DNA from 2 places in the Streptomyces prunicolor genome. Region 2 is predicted to be linked to the other one. Evidence: riboswitches for the same ligand, from Rfam matches in the RefSeq annotation. Region 2 holds a riboswitch; the other holds the start of a gene.
The links. A riboswitch is a leader RNA that binds a small molecule or an ion and turns the genes downstream of it on or off. The one in region 2 is predicted to bind ZMP and ZTP.
Positions count from the first base shown of each region.

Region 1 (6,936 bases), 3.5 Mb from region 2:
GGATGCGCCCGGGGGCTGGGTGCACGAGGCGCTCACGCGGTTGTCGTCGGCCGACCAAGAGGTACTGCGGTTGACAGCGTGGGAGGAGCTGGGGGTGGACGAGGTTGCCGTCGTCCTCGGGTGCGGGTCGCGGGCGGCGGCGATGCGGTTGCATCGGGCGCGGCGGAGGTTGAGAGCGGAGATTGATCGGCTCGCGGTGCTTGGCGGTGCGGGGCGATGAAGGTTGGAAGTGCCGCGAGGTGTTGTCAGTCGTCTGCGGCTCCGTTGTGGCTGGTCGCGCCCACGCGGCGGAGCCGCAAATCGACACCGCCCGCGCCCCTTTGGGGCGCCACAGTCACCCTGAAGGAACATCGCCATGGCTGATGAGCTTGAACTCCTGCGTAGTGCCAACCCGTTCACTGGCGACGGGTCCCTCTACGGCGACGGGCCGCTGGACCATCACGCCGAGCGTCGGCTCAACGGGCTGCTGCATGACCGGCGTTCGCGGCGGCGTCGGTTGCTGTGGAGCCTTGCGGCCACCGCCGCCGTTGCCGCGACCGTACTCACCCTCGTGCTGGGCGGGCCGAGCAGTACCCCGGCGGTGGCTGCTCCCCGTGCGCTGACGGTGCAGGCGGGTTCCACGCCCGTATCCCTGAAGCAGCTCGCCGCCCTCGCCGTGGCGACTGCCGCCGACGGAACTCCCGTTCTGCGCAGGGGAACTCACGTGCAGTCATGGAGTCTCGGCATGTCCGACGACAAGCCGCCGGTCACCGTCCCCGAGGAACGCATCGTGCGCTGGAACGCGGACGACAGTCACACGGAACGTGTCGTCGAGGACGGGCATGTCCTCAAGGACACGACGTATCCGCCGAGTTGGAGCGACGTCCCGCCCGATGCCCGGCCCCCGCACGACGTGGCAGGACTGCGGGCGTACCTCCAGGAGACGGCGTACAGCAAGACGCCGTTGACCACCCCCGAACTCCTGTCGGCCGTGGGGGAGTTGCTGGACCACTGGACGCTCGGGGCGCGTGAGTCGGCGGCGTTGGCGCGGCTGCTCGCGGGGGCGGACGGATTGCGGCCGGTGGGGGAGGTGACCGACCGGCTCGGGCGGCACGGGGAGGCGTATGTGTATCAGCGGTCCGCCAGTCGGCTGATGCTGATCATGGACCCGGCCACCGGCGCCGTACTCGGACTGGAGAGCACCTTCACGAAGGACCAGCCCGAGTACGGGGTCAAGGCGGGGGACGTCATGGAGTACAGCGCGTGGACGCGCTGATCACACCCCGAGCTGCCGGGCCGCGGCGGTCACCGTCTGTTCCAGGAGCGTGGCGATCGTCATCGGGCCGACGCCGCCCGGCACCGGCGTGATCAACGAGGCGCGTTCGGCGGCGGATTCGAAGTCGACGTCACCGATGTTGCCCGCGTTGTAGCCGGCGTCGATCACGACCGCGCCGGGCTTGATGTCCTCGCCGCGGATCAGCCGGGGGCGTCCCACGGCGGCGACCACGATGTCCGCCTCGCGCACCACCGCCGACAGGTCCCGGGTGCGCGAGTGGCAGTACGTCACCGTCGCGTCGCGGGCCAGGAGGAGCATGCCGGCCGGCTTGCCGAGGATCGCGCTGCGGCCCACGACGACGGCACGCTTCCCGGACGGGTCGACGTCGTACTCGTCGAGCAGCCGGATGATGCCGCCGGGCGTGCAGGACACGAAGCCCGGCAGGCCGAAGCTCATCGTCGCGAACGACGCGAAGGTGACGCCGTCCACGTCCTTCTCCGCCGCGATCGCCTCGAACGCGGCCCGCTCGTCGATGTGTTCACCCATCGGGTGCTGGAGCAGGATGCCGTGCACGGTCGGGTCGGCGGAGAGTTCGTCGAGGGTGCCGACCAGTTCGGCGGTGGTCGTGGCGGCGGGCAGTTCCACGTGCCGGGACTCGATGCCGGCCTTGCGGCTGCGGTTCTGCTTCATCCGGACGTACGTGACGGAGGCCGGGTCCGCGCCGACCAGAACCGTCGCCAGACAGGGCGCCGTACCGGTGCGTTCCGTGAGGTCGGCGGCCTTCTTCGCGGTGTCCTCGACGATGCGCCGGGCGAGCGCGGTGCCGTCCATGAGCCGTGCCTGAGACATGATCCACTCCTGAGCTGGTTGACCAATCGCCCAGGCGCACGGCGTCGACTCCGCGTGGGCCGCTCCACGGTGGTGCTCCACCTCAGCGCCAGTCACGACCCACGAACAGCCTAACCGAGGGTCCTACGGCCGGCCCTACGGCCTGTCGTACGGCCCTCAGGCCCCGCTGTCCGCGGGCGCTGCCGTCGGGTCGACGCCGGCGAGGAATCCCCGGGCCTGTGCCGCGAGGCGTACGGCCCCGATGGCCTCCGCCCAGCGGGCGACCTCCGTCGCGAGCGCTCTGGCCCCGGCCTCGTCGCCGGAGTCCCTGGCCAGGACGGCGAGCAGCAGTTGCTGGGAGAGGGTGCCGGGGACCGTGCCCGCGGCGGCGCCCAGTGTGGTCGCCCGGCGCCAGCGGTCCAGGGCGCGGGCGTGGTCACCGGCGTCGTGGTCGTGGTCGCCGAGGTGGCGCAGGGCCTCGCGGGCCAAGAGTGGGTCGTCGACCGACTCGGCGGCGCTCAGTGCGGACGCGTAGTGGGGCGGCGCGCCCGCCAGGTCGGCGAAGTGGTTGTCGGTGATCAGGCCGAGGTACATCTCTGCCCAGCCCCGGCGTCCCTCGTCCGGCGCGCTGTCCCGCAGTGACTCCGCCTCGCGGCGCAGGGACGTGAGGGTCTCCGGATCCTTTCCGTCGGGGCCCAACCGCAGTCCGCCGTCTACGACGAGCAGGCGGCGGTAGGTGTTGCGCAGCCGTGCGAAGTCCAGGTCCCAGTCGCCGCCCGGGAACTCCTTCCCGGCCGCCTCGATGCGTGCCGTCGCGGTGTCCGTACCGGCGAACCAGTCCTGTTCCAGGGCCACTTGAGCGGCGGCACGGGCGATCTGCGCCCGGGACTCGGGATCATCGGTCGTGCAGGTGTCCAGGAGACGGGAGGCGCTCCTCCACCGGCTCGTCACGCTCAACTCGTGCGCGGCGGCGACGAGTTCTTCGACGGGTATGACCGCGTTCGCTGTGGATGTCATGCCGGGGAAGGTAGTTAGGCGAAAAACTATCCACAAGAAAACTACTGCGGGAGGCAGACGGTGGGAGAAGCGGTGGAGGACTCGGTCGACCGGCACGTGGCGGTCTGGGTGAAGGAACTCGCCTGGATGGACCCGGTGAAGGAGGCGATCTTCTTCCGGCTGGCGATCCTCGCGCGTCATGCCGGCCGGACGCGACGGGACATGCTCGACTCCGACGGACTCAAGCAGTGGCAGTACAAGGTGCTGCTCATGCTGCGCAGGCTCGGGCCGCCGTACGAGACGAGCCCCTCGCATCTCGCCGAGCTGCTCGGACTGACCCGGGGTGCGCTGTCCGCGCGGCTGGTGACCATCGAGGAGGCGGGGCTGATCGTCCGCACCCATGAGAGGGGGGACCGGCGGCGGGTGCGGGTGCGGCTCACCGACGCCGGATACGCCGTGTTCGAGCAGCATGCGGCGGCGGAGGAAGCGGGTGAGATCGCGCTGCTCGCAGCACTGACCCCAGCAGAGCGGCGGACGCTCGCAGACCTGCTGCGGAAACTGGTGCTCGCCGCCGAGTCGTAGCCGAGCGCGCAGGTACCGTGCTCGCCGAGAAGGTCCAGGTCAGACGGGTGCTGATCCGGACCTTCGGCACCAACCTCGCTATCCGTCCCATGCCTGGATCATGGTCTGCCGGGTGATCTTGCCATCGTGCAGCAGGAGCATCGACTCGGCGAGGACCCGCGCCCCGTCCGGGTACTGACACGATTCGCTGTAGGCGACCCGGTCTCCTTCTACGACGCATTCCTCCAGCTTGTGTGTCATGTCGCGGCTGTAGACGTCGGCGAGCATCGCGCCGATCTCGTCCCGGCCGTGCAGGACCTTGGGGTGACTGGGCTGGGTCTGGTGGTCGACGACGTGGATCTCGGCGTCGTCCGCGTAGAGCGACAGCAGTGTCGCCGCTGTGTGGTCTTCGATGCCCCGGCGCAGGGCTTCGGAGTCGAAGCCGGGGCGTGCCGCGGTGCCCATGGTGACCTCCTCGGAGGGCCGCGGCCCACACAGGAGCGAGCCGCGACGGGCCTCTCCTACGAGACTCCTCCGTCGCGCCGGGGTCGGCAAACGCAGCGGCGCGCTCCGCCTCACGGGTGAGCGGCGGCCGGTACCCGTGACCGCGCGGGGACCGGCCGCGTTGCTGAGGGCATGATCTCAACACGACGTATTGCCGCCGCCGTTGGTCTCGCCGTCGGGGTCACCGGCCTCGTCGCGCCGATGGCGAACGCCGCCGACGCGCCCGCCTTCAAGGACGGCAAGGTCAGCCCCGTCGCCCTGCTGGACTCGCTCGCGGTGAGTGAGATCCCCGCCGAGCACCAGGCGGAGATCCCGAAGGTGGCCAGTCAGCTCCAGGGCATGAACCACCTGAACGACCTCCAGCAGCTGCACCAGGTCACCGACATGGCCGCGCCGGTCACGGGACTCCTCCCCAGCATCGAGCCGTGAGCCCGCAGCACTGATCCCGCTGAGCACACAGACCTTGAGGGCCGTCCGGAAACGGGCGGCCCTCAGCCGTTGTGCGAGGTCAGCCCGTCGTCGCCAGGAACTGCGTCGCCGCCAGCTCCGCGTAGAGCGGGTCGGCGGTCACCAGCTCCCGGTGCGTGCCCACCGCGCGGACGCGGCCCGCGTCCATGACCACGATCCGGTCCGCCATCGTCACCGTGGACAGCCGGTGCGCGACGACCAGGACCGTCGTCGTACGGGCCACATCGGCGACGGTATCGCGCAGGGCCGCCTCGTTCACCGCGTCGAGCTGCGAGGTCGCCTCGTCGAGGAGGAGCAGCCGGGGGTGGCGCAGGAGCGCGCGGGCGATGGCCACGCGCTGGCGTTCGCCGCCCGAGAGGCGGGTGCCGCGGTGGCCGACCAGGGTGTCGATGCCCTTCGGGAGGCGGGCGATGAGGCCGTCGAGGCGGGTCGTCTTCAGGACGCGGGTGACGGCGTCGTCGTCCGCGTCCGGGTTGCCGAGCAGCAGGTTGTCGCGCAGGGAGCCCGACAGGACCGGGGCGTCCTGCTCCACATAGCCGATGGCGGACCGGAGCCCGGACAGCTCCCACTCCGCGAGGTCCCGGCCGTCGAGGGTGATGGCGCCGGACTCGGGGTCGTAGAAACGCTCGATGAGGGAGAACACCGTGGTCTTGCCCGCGCCGGACGGGCCGACGAACGCCGTCATGCCCTGGGCCGGTACCTCGAAGGTCACGCCGTGGTGGACATAGGGGAGGTCGTCGGCGTAGCGGAAGCGGACGTCGTCGAAGGCGAGGGCCGCGGGTTCCGCGCCGGGGGAGGGCAACTGGGCCGGCAGGGACGGGGGTTCGGCCGGGAGGCGCAGCGCCTCCTGGATGCGGGAGAGGGCCGCGGTGCCCGTCTGGTACTGCGTGATCGCGCCGACGACCTGCTGGATCGGCTGCATCAGATAGAAGACGTAGAGGAGGAACGCGACCAGTGTGCCGACGTCGATCGCGCCCGTCGCCACCCGTGCGCCGCCCACCGCGAGGACGGTGATGAAGGCGACCTGCATCGACAGTGCCGCCGTATTGCCCGCGGCGGCGCTCCACTTGGCGGCCCGCACACTCTGCCGCCACGACTCCTCGGCCGCCGCGTGCAGGGTGCGTTCCTCGCGCTCCTCGGCGCCGGACGCCTTCACCGTGCGCAGCGCGCCCAGGATCCGCTCCAGCGAGGCGCCCATCACGCCGACCGCGTCCTGCGCCTGCCGGCTGGCCCGGTTGATGCGCGGCAGGATCAGGGTGAGCACGGTGCCCGCGCCCGCGATCACGGCCAGGGTGACGCCCAACAGCACCGGGTCAACGATGCCCATCATCACGACAGTTGCGACGAGCGTGAGCCCTCCGGTGCCGAGCCCGACCAGCGAGTCGGTGGTCACCTCGCGCAGCAGAGTCGTGTCCGAGGTGATGCGGGCCATCAGGTCGCCGGGCTCACTGCGGTCCACGGCGGAGATCCGCAGCCGCAGCAGATACGACGACAGCTTGCGTCGGGCACCGAGCACCACCGACTCCGCGGTACGCCGCAGAACGTATGAACCCAGCGCGCCCAGCGCCGCGTTGGCGACCACCAGCGCCGACATCGCGAGCAGCGCCCCGGTGATCGTCCGATCGTGCGACAGGTCGTCGATGAGTCCCCGCGCCACCAGCGGCAGCAGCAGCCCGGTGCCCCCGGTGACCAGCGAGAGCAACGCGCCCGCCAACAGGGCCCAGCGGTGCGGCCGTACGTAGTCGAGGAGCAGCCGCCAGGCCGGCGGGGCGCTCTGAGTCCCTGCGATGCTCACGCTGCTCCTCGGGAATCGGTCGGAGCATTCAGGCTACGTCGGTCGCCGACCGGGATGGGCGGGACGGTGGCGGTGACGGCCGTGGCGGCACGCGTGGGCCTTACCGATCAGTCACGCGTAGGGTCGTAGGCAGGGACAACGGCCGACGAAAGGGTTCAGGACCATGGCGCAGGAAGTACGCGGCGTGATCGCACCGGGCAAGAACGAACCGGTCCGGGTCGAGACGATCGTCGTGCCCGACCCCGGACCCGGAGAGGCCGTGGTGAAGGTACAGGCCTGCGGGGTCTGTCATACCGACCTGCACTACAAACAGGGCGGCATCAGCGACGACTATCCCTTCCTGCTCGGGCACGAGGCCGCGGGCGTCGTGGAGTCGGTGGGGGAGGGCGTCACCGATGTCGCCCCCGGCGACTTCGTGATCCTCAACTGGCGTGCCGTGTGCGGGAATTGCCGCGCCTGTCTGCGTGGCCGCCCCTGGTACTGCTTCAACACCCACAACGCCAAGCAGAAGATGACCCTCGCCTCGACC
Region 1 is NZ_CP108676.1:10,169,027-10,175,962, forward strand. It holds gene OG588_RS45965 (RNA polymerase sigma factor) at 1-220, shown strand, start outside; gene OG588_RS45970 (CU044_5270 family protein) at 356-1,255, shown strand; gene OG588_RS45975 (bifunctional 5,10-methylenetetrahydrofolate dehydrogenase/5,10-methenyltetrahydrofolate cyclohydrolase) at 1,256-2,104, opposite strand; ZMP/ZTP riboswitch at 2,126-2,210, opposite strand; gene OG588_RS45980 (hypothetical protein) at 2,261-3,100, opposite strand; gene OG588_RS45985 (MarR family winged helix-turn-helix transcriptional regulator) at 3,161-3,661, shown strand; gene OG588_RS45990 (nuclear transport factor 2 family protein) at 3,740-4,105, opposite strand; gene OG588_RS45995 (hypothetical protein) at 4,277-4,573, shown strand; gene OG588_RS46000 (ABC transporter ATP-binding protein) at 4,653-6,407, opposite strand; gene OG588_RS46005 (S-(hydroxymethyl)mycothiol dehydrogenase) at 6,571-6,936, shown strand, end outside.
Region 1: linked by a shared signal. The riboswitch ahead of OG588_RS45975 (bifunctional 5,10-methylenetetrahydrofolate dehydrogenase/5,10-methenyltetrahydrofolate cyclohydrolase) and the one ahead of OG588_RS30845 (glycine hydroxymethyltransferase) in region 2 are both predicted to bind ZMP and ZTP.

Region 2 (6,936 bases):
CCCACACGGGCATCGCACTCAGGGCGGCCGCGGCACTCGGGGCGGGTGCGGACGCGGAGGACGTGGTGCAGCAGGCCTTCGTCAAGGCGTACGGCGCGCTGGGCAGGTTCCGGGACGGTGCGGCGTTCAAGCCGTGGCTGCTGTCGATCGTCGCCAATGAGACGAGGAACACAGTGCGTACGGCGGCGCGTCAGCGCACGCTCGCCGACCGGGAGGCGGCGTTCGCGGAGGCCGAGCCGTTGATACCGGAATCGGCGGACCCGGCGGTCGCCACGCTGGAGACGGAGCGCCGCGCGGCCCTGCTGTCCGCCCTGGAGCAGCTGAGCGAGGAGCACCGCCTGGTCGTGACCTACCGCTATCTCCTGGACATGGACGAACCGGACACGGCCCAGACCCTGGGCTGGCCACGCGGCACGGTGAAGTCCCGGCTGAACCGCGCGTTGAAGAAACTCGGCCGATTGCTGCCGGATTTCCGGCCTCGGGAAGGAGGTGATGAGCGTGAGTGACGGACGGGAGTCGCACGAGGGTGCCCCTCAACTGCCGGACGAGTTGCGGGCGTTGGGGCGTGCGCTGGACGCGCGGCGCGGTGGCGGGGGCGAGGCCGGCGGGTCCGAGTCGATGGTCGAGCGGGTGCTGGCTCAGATACTGGCCGAGCAGATCCCGGTCCCCGTCCAGGAGGCCGGGCCGTCCGGGATCCGGGCGCGACTGCGCGCCGTCCGACGCTGGACGCGGATGCGTCGGCGGGCACTGGTGGCGGCCCTGTGCGGTCTGCTGACGGTGCTCGTGCTCACGCCTCCGGTGCGGGCGGCGGTCTTCGACTGGTTCGGCTTCGGCGGGGTCGAGGTGCGGTACGACCCGTCGGCGGTGCCCTCGGCCGGGGCCGAGGTGCCGGGGTGCGGGCGGTCGGTGACGCTGGCGCAGGCCCGTGAGCGTGCGGGGTTCGAGCCGCTGGTGCCGGACGCGTTGGGCGTTCCGGACGCGGTGACGGTGACCGGCGAGCCGCAGGGCCGCTTCCTGGTGAGCCTGTGCTGGCGGGAGGGCGGGCACACGGTCCGGGTCGACGAGTATCCGGCGCGACTGGACCCCGGCTTCGTGAAGACGGTGCGCGAGCCGCCGGAGTGGTTGTCGCTGGGCGGGACGGTCTCGCCGGACGGTGTGCAGGACCCGGCGCTGTGGTTCGCGCGCCCGCATCTGCTGAGTTTCTGGCTGGTGGACACGGACGGGGACCGTTATACGCGGGAGGAGCGGACGGCGGGGCCGACGCTGCTGTGGACCCATGCGGTCGGTGGGGTTCCGGGCGGGGATCTGACGTTCCGTCTGGAGGGCGTGGGGTCGAAGGGGCGGGCCGTGGAGATCGCGAGGTCGCTCGATCGGCGGAGGTAAGGAAGGAGGGCGAGTGACGCGAGTGGCGCGACGGGGGTAGGTGGCGCAACCCGTATGAGAAGTGCGAGTAGTTCAAGCAGTGCGGGCGGGGTGGGAACCCCGGCGGGCCGAGCGGTGTACCAGAAGTGACAGGCGGCTCGCGGGCGGGTCGTACGGGGATCGGCGGATGGGCTGGGTGGGGGTTCGGATGTCCGGAGGCTGGAGTGCGGGCGGGGCAGGCGGGAGTGCGAGCGAGGCTGGGAGGAGTGCGGGCCGGGCAGGGAAGAGCGCGGGCGGGGTTCGTGAACTGGCCGCTCTGAGTGGGGCGTTGGCGATGACGCTGGCCCTGATGGTGTGGGGTGCGTCGGACGCGGCGGCGGGCGGGCCGACGAGCGTGCTCGTGACGTCGCCGGAGAGCGGGCAGGCCAGGGGGCTGTACTACTCGGACGAACAGTACGGAAAACTCCAGCAGTTGCTCGGGCCCGAGGGCAAGGGCACGCGCGACAAGCCGCCCGAGGCCGATCTGGTCCACGCCCACCAGATCAACGTCACCTGGCTGGCGCACGACATATCGCCCTGGCGGATCGACCGGGTCTTTCCGGTCGAGTCCCGGCCGCAGGCGGTCTGGATCCACACGGCGGCCGATGTCCCGGAGAACACGAACCTGAACGGCTATTGGCACCGGGCCGAGCAACCCGCCCAACTGTGCGCCCTCTTCAAGAAGTTGGGCGTGCTGGGCAAGAGCACGGGTGACGGTTACTCCGGCATCTTCCCGGCGCCTTGGGAGCCGACCGAGCCCGCTCCGGCCACGGTCGCACCTGACTCCGACACGGGGACGGGGACGGGGACAGTAACGGGGCCAGGGGCGGGGACCACCACGGTGCGGGCCTCCCTGCCGGACAAGGGGCATGGCACCGACTGGTGGTGGGCGATACCGGGTGCGGCGGCCGGAGCGGTACTGGCACTGGGTCTGCGGCCGTTCGTCGCGCGGCTGCCGCTGGACCGGTGGCGAAAGGGTCGGGAGCCGGGGCCGAGGCAGGAGTTGCGGGACGTGTGAGGGGCGGAGGAGACGAGGACGGACGGAAGGGATGCAGGGGATGGACGGAGGGGGACGCATGGAACGTGGCAGGGGACGGGCGAGGTTGCGGGGCCTGCGTCTCGTGGCGGGGCCGGTGTTGATGGCTCTCGCCGGGGTGGCTCAGACCCACGCCCAGGCCCTCGGGACGGATCGGGCGTGGCCCCCGGCCATGGAGCAGGCTCAGGACCAGGCTCAGGACCCGCTCCGGGACATCCCGGATCTGGCGCTGGTCGTGACGGGTGACTCGGGCCGGACGGAGACGTGGCGCTCCGGGCAGTCGTCGTTCGCCCGCCTGTGGACGTTGTTGCAGCCGACCTACACGGGGACGGGGCGGGTGTCGCGGGAATGGGATGCCGGCCGGTATCCGGAGGTGCGGATCACCGTGGTGTGGGAGCTGACCGGCGTCGGGGGCTGGCCTTGGACGAGTCGGGCTCCGGGTGGTGATGTGGCGGTGGAGCGGGAGGACCAGTTGTTCGTGACCGCCGACGGCACACCGTGGGTGCGGACGGATCCGGCTCCGGAGGTGGCGGACGACGACATCCGCTGGCATCGGGCGCCGCGCGCGGTCTTCTCGCAGATGGAGCGGGCGGGGGTGCTCGGCGGAACCGACGCCGCCGGCAAGGCAGTTGGGGGTGGGGCCGGCTCTGCGGACCTTGCCGGACGTGCCTGGTGGGCGGTGGCGGGGGTGGCTGTCGGGGTCGGCGGCACGCTGCTGATACGTCGCGCGGCGGCCCGGGGTGAGGCCGGACCGCCGCGCGAGGAACCACGACAGGAACTCATCGATCTGTGAGAGTCGCCGATCTTTGACAACTCAAGAGCGTGAGCGTGGGTCAGCCGAGGTCGATCTCCGGGTACAGCGGGAAGCCGGCGACGAGGTCGGTGGCGCGGTGGGAGATCTCGTCCGCGATCTTCGGGTCGAGGATGTGCTGGGCCTTGGACGGCGCGCCCTTGCTGGTGGTGCCGGGCTCCGTGGTGGTGAGGACGCGGTCGATGAGGCCGGCGACCTCGTCCATCTCGGCGGTGCCCAGGCCGCGGGTGGTGAGGGCGGGGGTGCCGATGCGGATGCCGGAGGTGTACCAGGCGCCGTTCGGGTCGGCGGGGATGGCGTTGCGGTTGGTGACGATGCCCGAGTCGAGCAGGGCGGCCTCGGCCTGGCGGCCGGTGAGGCCGTAGGAGGAGGCGACGTCGATCAGGTTCAGGTGGTTGTCGGTGCCGCCGGTGACGAGGGTGGCGCCGCGCCGCATCAGGCCGTCGGCCAGCGCGCGGGAGTTGTCGACGATGCGCTGGGCGTAGTCCTGGAAGGAGGGCTGCCTGGCCTCGGCGAGGGCGACGGCCTTGGCGGCCATGACGTGCGGGAGCGGGCCGCCGAGGACCATCGGGCAGCCGCGGTCGACTTGATCCTTGAGGGAGTCGTCGCACAGGACCATGCCGCCGCGCGGGCCGCGCAGGGACTTGTGGGTGGTGGTCGTCACGATCTGCGCGTGCGGAACCGGGTCGAAGTCGCCGGTCAGCACCTTGCCCGCGACCAGGCCGGCGAAGTGCGCCATGTCGACCATCAGGGTCGCCCCGACCTCGTCGGCGATCTCGCGCATGATGCGGAAGTTCACCAGGCGGGGGTAGGCGGAGTAGCCGCCGACGATGATCAGCGGCTTGAACTCGCGGGCAGAGGCGCGCAGGGCCTCGTAGTCGATGAGGCCGGTGACGGGGTCGGTGCCGTAGGAGCGCTGGTCGAACATCTTGCCGGAGATGTTGGGGCGGAAGCCGTGGGTGAGGTGGCCGCCGGCGTCCAGGGACATGCCGAGCATGCGCTGGTTGCCGAAGGCCTGGCGGAGTTCTGCCCAGTCGGCGTCGGAGAGGTCGTTGACCTGGCGGACGCCCGCCTTCGCGAGGGCCGGGACCTCGACGCGGTCGGCGAGGACCGACCAGAAGGCGACGAGGTTGGCGTCGATGCCGGAGTGCGGCTGGACGTAGGCGTGGCGGGCGCCGAAGAGTTCGCGCGCGTGCTCGGCGGCGAGGGACTCGACGGTGTCGACGTTGCGACAGCCGGCGTAGAAGCGGCGGCCGATGGTGCCCTCGGCGTACTTGTCGCTGAACCAGTTGCCCATGGCCAGGAGGGTGGCCGGGGAGGCGTAGTTCTCGGAGGCGATCAGCTTGAGCATCTCGCGCTGGTCGGCGACTTCCTGGCCGATGGCGTCGGCGACACGCGGCTCGACGGCACGGATCACATCGAGGGCGGCGCGGAAGGCGGTGGACTCGTTGGAGAGGGCGGAGAGAGGCACAGAATTGTCGGGCATGGGGACCTCCGGACGTGGCGTTCGGCGTTCTCGGTACGGCCCAGGCGCACGGCACACAGTCCAGCTCGGGCCGCTCCCCGATGGTCGGTCCCATCCCAGCGCGCCAGTCACGGCCCATCGGTCAGCCTACCGGGCGGGCCGGACGGTGCGGCTCCCGCGTCCACCATGCGGGCGAAGATAGGAAAGGGGCACCCTCACCCCCGGGAGACGCCGTGACCAGTACGGAAGCCAGCAACGAAGCCGGTACGGAAGCCCTCATCGCCGCCGCCGAGGCGCACACCGCGCACAACTACCACCCGCTTCCGGTGGTCGTCGCCACCGCCGACGGGGCGTGGATGACGGATGTGGAGGGGCGGCGCTATCTGGACTTGCTCGCCGGGTACTCGGCGCTGAACTTCGGGCACGGCAACCCTCGGCTGATCGCGGCGGCGCAGGCGCAGTTGGAGCGGGTGACTCTCACCTCGCGGGCGTTCCATCACGACCGGTTCGGCGCGTTCTGCGAGCAGTTGGCCGAGCTGTGCGGCATGGAGCTGGTGCTGCCGATGAACACGGGCGCGGAGGCGGTGGAGACCGCGCTGAAGACGGCCCGGAAGTGGGGGTACCGGGTCAAGGGCGTGCCCGAAGGCCGGGCGAAGATCGTCGTGGCGGGCAACAACTTCCACGGCCGTACGACGATGATCGTCAGCTTCTCGACCGACCCGGAGGCGCGGGCGGACTTCGGGCCGTACACGCCGGGCTTCGAGATCGTGCCGTACGGAGATCTCACCGCGATGCGGGCGGCGGTCAGTGAGAACACGGTGGCCGTGCTGTTGGAGCCGATCCAGGGTGAGGCGGGGGTGCTGGTGCCGCCGGCCGGATATCTGGCGGGGGTGCGGGAGTTGACGCGGGAGCGGAACGTGCTCTTCATCGCGGATGAGATCCAGTCGGGGCTCGGGCGGACGGGGTGGACGTTCGCGTGCGAGCACGAGGCGGTGGTGCCCGACATGTATGTGCTCGGGAAGGCGCTGGGCGGTGGGGTGGTGCCGGTGTCGGCGGTGGTGTCGAGTGCGGAGGTGCTGGGCGTGTTCCGGCCCGGGGAGCACGGGTCGACGTTCGGCGGGAATCCGCTGGCGTGCGCGGTGGCGCTGGAGGTGATCGCGATGCTGCGGTCGGGCGAGTACCAGGCGCGGGCCGCGGAGCTCGGGAAGCATCTGCACCGGGAATTGCGGCAGTTGACGGACACCGGGCGGGTGACGGCGGTGCGTGGGCGAGGGCTGTGGGCGGGGGTCGACATCGCGCCGGCGGTCGGGACGGGGCGGGAGGTCTCGGAGCGGCTGTTGGACCGGGGTGTTCTGGTGAAGGACACCCATGGTTCTACGATCCGGATCGCGCCGCCGCTGATGATCAGCCGGGAGGACCTGGACTGGGGGTTGGGTCAACTCCGGGTGGTTTTGGGGGTGTAGGGCGCGGGGCCTCGGACCGGGGGCCTGGAGTCTGGGCCTGCGTCTGTGGCCTCGGACCTGGGCCTGGACTCTGGGGCCCGAACTCTGGGGCCTGGGTGCTCGTCCGGGGATCTCCAGAGATCGGTGAGAGGGTCCGCCCGGGAGGGCCGGGGCGATCTCATCTCCCCTACAGTCACTTTGTGCTCTTTGGAATGGTGTGCGCGCTCGGCGCGGCGGTCTGCTTCGGTACGGCGACGGTGTTGCAGGCGGTCGCCGCCCGGGCGGCCTCGACGGGTGGGGGCGGGGACGCGGCGCTGTTGCTGCGGGCGCTGCGGCAGTGGCGGTATCTGGCGGGGCTGGGGTTGGACGGTCTGGGGTTCGTGTTCCAGATCGCGGCGCTGCGGTCGTTGCCCATCTACGCGGTCGGAGCGGCCCTGGCGTCGAGCCTCGCGGTGACGGCGGTGGTGGCCGCGCGGTTGCTGGGAGTTCGGCTCCGCGGGACGGAGTGGGCGGCCGTCGGGGTGGTCTGCGCGGGGCTGGCGATGCTGGGACTGGCGTCCGGGGCGGAGGGGCACCGGGACGGGTCCATGGCCTTGAAGTGGGCGATGTTGGGGACGGCGGTGGCGGTGTTGCTGCTCGGGTTGGTCGGGGGGCGACTGCCGGAGCGGGGGCGGGCGTTGACGTTGGGGTTGGGGGCGGGGTTCGGGTTCGGGGTCGTCGAGGTGGCGGTCCGCTTGATCGACTCGCTGTCGCCCTCGACGCTGGTGAGCAATCCGGCGAC
Region 2 is NZ_CP108676.1:6,693,169-6,700,104, reverse strand. It holds gene OG588_RS30865 (RNA polymerase sigma factor) at 1-506, shown strand, start outside; gene OG588_RS30860 (hypothetical protein) at 493-1,383, shown strand; gene OG588_RS30855 (hypothetical protein) at 1,697-2,419, shown strand; gene OG588_RS30850 (hypothetical protein) at 2,478-3,230, shown strand; gene OG588_RS30845 (glycine hydroxymethyltransferase) at 3,271-4,734, opposite strand; ZMP/ZTP riboswitch at 4,766-4,855, opposite strand; gene rocD (ornithine--oxo-acid transaminase) at 4,947-6,176, shown strand; gene OG588_RS30835 (hypothetical protein) at 6,368-6,936, shown strand, end outside.